DNA from 2 places in the Agrococcus sp. BE272 genome. Region 2 is predicted to be linked to the other one. Evidence: riboswitches for the same ligand, from Rfam matches in the RefSeq annotation. Region 2 holds a riboswitch; the other holds the start of a gene.
The links. A riboswitch is a leader RNA that binds a small molecule or an ion and turns the genes downstream of it on or off. The one in region 2 is predicted to bind thiamine pyrophosphate.

Region 1 (2,173 bases), on a different contig from region 2:
GGCCGCGACGCGGGCGACCGCATCCCGAACCTCCACGACCCCCTCGGGGTCGAGGTTCGCGGTCGGCTCGTCGAGCAGGATGAGCCCCGGCCGCATGGCGAGCACGCCCGCGAGCGCGAGGCGCTGCCGCTGGCCGCCCGAGAGCGCCGCCGTCGAACGGTCGAGCGCCACGTCGAGCCCGACCGCGTCGAGCGCCTCGCGCACGCGCCGCCAGATCTCGTCGCGCGGCACGGCGAGGTTCTCGCAGCCGAACGCGACGTCGTCGCCCACGCGGGACATGATCGTGTTGGCCTGCGGATCCTGCAGCACGAGCCCGGCCGTGCCGCGCAGCCCGGCCGGGTGCGCGCCGTCGACGGCGAGCGCTCCGGTCTCGTCGCCCTCGTCCTCGCCGCCGAGCACACCCGCGAGCGCCGCGAGCAGCGTCGACTTGCCGGCGCCCGAGGGGCCGAGCAGCAGCACGCGCTCGCCGGGCTCGACATCGAGGTCGAGCCCGGCGACGGCGGGCACCGCGCGGCCTGCGTGCCGCCAGCCCCACCCGCGCGCGCGGATGCGGGAGCCGGTCACCGGGCGCGCGACCGCCCCGACGCGAAGCGGTCGAGCACGCCGGTCGCGGCGAGCGCCCGCGTCAGCAGCCAGCCGACGAGGCCGGCGAGCAGCGCGCCGGAGACGACGAGGCTGCCGAGGTAGATGCCGAGGAACTCGGGGCTCTTGGCGATGTTGCCGCTCAGGAACAGCTCGAGCACGAACGCGGCGACGGCCGCGCCGACGCCCGCGAGCATCGCGACCGGCAGCCCGAAGCGGCGGTAGGCGAAGAGCAGGAAGACGAGCTCGGCGCCGAGGCCCTGCGCGATGCCGGAGTAGACCGTCTCGATCGACCACTGGCTGCCCAGCAGCATCGAGACGCTCGCGGCGAGCAGCTCGACGAACAGGGCGGCGCCGGGCTTGCGGATGATGAGGCCGCCGAGCACGCCGCCGATGAGCCAGATGCCGACGGCGAGGCCGCCGAAGCCGGGCGTGAGCGCGTCCATGGCGGTGAACCAGGCGTAGCCGACGCTGTTCCAGAGCACGAACAGGAGGCCGGTGGCGACGCCGAGCACGGCGGCGACGACGATGTCGACGACCCGCCAGCGGGTGCGGGGGCGCGCGGGCGCCGTCGACGGGGCGGATGCGGTGGGTGCGGTGGTCATTCGGTGCCTTCCTCGGATGAGATGGCACGGGTGCAGTGTCCTCCCTGCGCTGGCATGATCCAGATCAGGTTTGACGGTCGAAGGCTTCGGCCTTCCTCTCAGCCCGGCGCACCGGACTCCCGTGTCGACAGCCACTCTAGCCCCGCCGCAGCGGCGGACGGGGCACCTAGGCTGGGAGGGTGCAGCGCATCGGATCGTTCGTGGCCATCGGCGACAGCTTCACCGAGGGGGTGGGCGACGAGCTGCCCGACGGCTCGGTGCGCGGATGGGCCGACTTCGTCGCCGCCGGGCTCGCCTCGGCGCAGGGAGCGCCGGTGCGCTACGCGAACCTCGCCATCCGCGGCCGCAAGCTCGGGCCCATCCTGCACGAGCAGCTCGACGCGGCCATCGCGCTCGGGCCCGATGCGATCAGCATCAACGGCGGCGGCAACGACATCCTGCGCCCGAAGGTCTCGATCGAGCACGTCGGCGAGCGCCTCGCCGACGCCGCGCACCGCATCGCCGCCGCGGGCATCCGCCCCATCCTGCTCTCGGGCGGCAACCCGAGCGGCGTGATGCCGATCGGCGCCGTCATGCAGCGGCGCGGCGACGCGCTCGCGCGCGCGGTGGAGTCGCGGATCGGCGACCTCGACGCGCCCTACGTCGACAACTGGTCCGACCCCGAGCTCGCCGCGCCGCGCTTCTGGTCGCGCGACCGCCTGCACCTCAACGCCGCAGGCCACGCCCACGTCGCGCGCAACGTGCTGCGGGCGCTCGGCATGCCGGCGCCGGAGGCCTGGCGCGACCTCGCGGGCGCGTCGACCGCCGAGGGCCGCCGCGACCTCATGTACTACCGCGAGTACGTGCTGCCGTGGCTCGGGCGGCGCTTCACCGGCCGCTCCTCCGGCGACGGCCGCGACCCGAAGCTGCCCGCCTTCGTCGAGGTGCCGCCCATCGTCTGAGCGCCCCTCGGCGCACGAGCGAGGGCCGCGGCTCCCGCCGCGGTC
Region 2 (2,173 bases):
CGCTTCGGGCATCGGCGTCGGTCGCCATCTGGCCTCCTCGTCGCGGTCGCCCCCGCAGCGGGCGGGGTGGCTCGATCATCCCACGCGGGCCGATCGTCGACACGCCGCCGCCGGTTGACCCGTTCGAACGTGTGTTCGAGAATGGAGGGATGGGGATGGCATCGACGAGGCTCGAGCGCCGCACGGGGAAGGACCGCACGGCGACGGTCGAGGCGCTGCGCGAGCGGCTGCGCGGCATGCAGCAGGCGGGTTCCCTGCAGGTCGAGCCCGCCCCGGTCGAGCCGGCCGCGGTGGGGCTCGCGGAGGTCGTGCGCGCGCTCCGGCCCGGCGCCGCGCACAGCATCGAGTCGCGCAGCCTCGCCCTCGCCTGCCTGGGCGCGGCGATGCCGGCCGGCGCGTGGGGCGCGATCGTGGGGATGCCCGACCTGGGCGTCGAGGCCGCCCGCGACCTGGGCGTGCCGATCGAGCGCATCGCGCTCGTGCCGCATCCGGGCCGCGCCTGGCTCGACGTGGTCGCGAGCCTCGCCGAGGCGATGCCGGTCGTGCTCGCCGCCTCGCCCGGTCGCGTGACCCACACCGACGCGGCCCGCATCGCGGCGCGGCTGCGCCAGGCGTCCTCGACGCTGCTGGTCGCCGGCCCGTGGCCCAACGCCGCGACCGTCGTGCGGTCGCTGCGCGCCGAGTGGGAGGGGCTCGCCGACGGCGACGGCAGGATCGCCGGGGGCAGCCTGCTCGTCGAGGCGTCGTCGGGCGGAGCGCCGCGGCTCGCGCGCATCCCCATCGGCGGCCCGGCGGCCGAGGAGCAGCCGGCCGCGTGAGCCGGGGCGTCCGGCGTCGACACGGCATCCGGTGCCCTGTACGCTCGTCCCGAGCACGGGAGTCCGTACAGCGGGCTGAGAGGGAGTACTCCAACTCCGACCGTCGAACCTGATCTGGATCATGCCAGCGCAGGGAGCGATCAGCAGCCCCGTCGAGCGGGGCGTCCTCCCGAGCTGATGATCGCCCGGGAGGGGAACCATGACCGACACAGCCCAGCGAGCGCTCGCGCCGGAGGAGCTGCGGGAGGATCCGCTGCGGTTCGGCGTCGGCGCCCGCGTCACCGTCGCGGTGATGTCGGACCGCTTCGTCGAGGTCGTCCTCGACGCGCTCCGCCGCACCGACACCACCGGCCTCACGGTGCAGACCGGGGACGTGAGCACCTACCTCGGCGGGGCGGAGCCGCAGCTCCTGCGCGCGCTCACCGGCCTCGCCGAGACGGTCGCGGCCACCGGCCTGCACGCATCCATCACCATCCACCTCTCGCGCGGCTGCCCCGGCGAAGCCGTGTGCGAGCTGCCCGGGGGTGCCGGCCCGCGCGCGGTCGTCGTGCCCGAGGGCCGCCGCACCGGCCGGTTCGCGGCCGCCGAGTGGGCGCTCTACCCGCTCGCCGACACCGCCGGCGCGCAGGAGGCCGATCACATGCGAGACATCCTCGCCGCCATCGAGCTCGCGAAGTCGAACGGCACGTACCGGGCGTCGGAGCACTTCGTCACGCGGCTCGAGGGCGACCTCGGCGACGTCATCGCCACCGCGCTCGCCGGATGGGTCGTGGTCGGTCGCAGCGTGCAGCACGTCACGAGCCACCTCACGATCTCGGTCAACAGCCCGAGCCACGCCCGTGTCGGCTGAGCCGCGCGCCGCCCGCCCCCGGCTGGCGATGCGCGACATCGTGCTGATGGTGATGCTCGGGGCCGTCTTCGGCTTCCTCTACTGGGCGCTCGTGCAGGCGTGGACCGCGCTGTCGATCGCGATGGGGCCGGCGGGCGATCTCGCCCAGCACTTCCTGCTGGGCGGTTGGCTGCTCGTCGCGCCGATCGCCGTCGCGATCATCCGCCGCCCGTTCGTCGGCATCATCGCCGAGGTGATCGCCTCCGTCATCGAGGTGGTCTTCCTCGGCTCGCCCGTCGGGCCGCTGCTGCTCATCGCCGCGCTGCTGCAGGGCGCGGGCAGCGAGCTGCCCTTCGCGCTCGGGCGCTATCGCAGGTTCGGCTGGCTGACCTTCGCGCTCTCCGGGCTCGCCGGGGCGGGCCTGGTGTTCGTCTACTCGGCGTTCCGGTTCGCGTGGTGGGAGCAGGACATCCTGCTGCTGCGCCTGGGCATCCAGCTGGTCTCGGGGATCGTGCTCGGCGGCATC

Region 1: linked by a shared signal. The riboswitch ahead of J2X49_RS07950 (ECF transporter S component) and the one ahead of J2X49_RS02155 (YkoF family thiamine/hydroxymethylpyrimidine-binding protein) in region 2 are both predicted to bind thiamine pyrophosphate.

The regions. Positions count from the first base shown of each region.
Region 1 is NZ_JAVDXL010000002.1:325,264-327,436, reverse strand. It holds gene J2X49_RS07955 (ABC transporter ATP-binding protein) at 1-564, opposite strand, end outside; gene J2X49_RS07950 (ECF transporter S component) at 561-1,187, opposite strand; TPP riboswitch at 1,211-1,320, opposite strand; gene J2X49_RS07945 (SGNH/GDSL hydrolase family protein) at 1,367-2,128, shown strand.
Region 2 is NZ_JAVDXL010000001.1:453,740-455,912, reverse strand. It holds gene J2X49_RS02165 (hexose kinase) at 1-28, opposite strand, end outside; gene J2X49_RS02160 (hypothetical protein) at 150-818, shown strand; TPP riboswitch at 864-973, shown strand; gene J2X49_RS02155 (YkoF family thiamine/hydroxymethylpyrimidine-binding protein) at 1,018-1,668, shown strand; gene J2X49_RS02150 (ECF transporter S component) at 1,658-2,173, shown strand, end outside.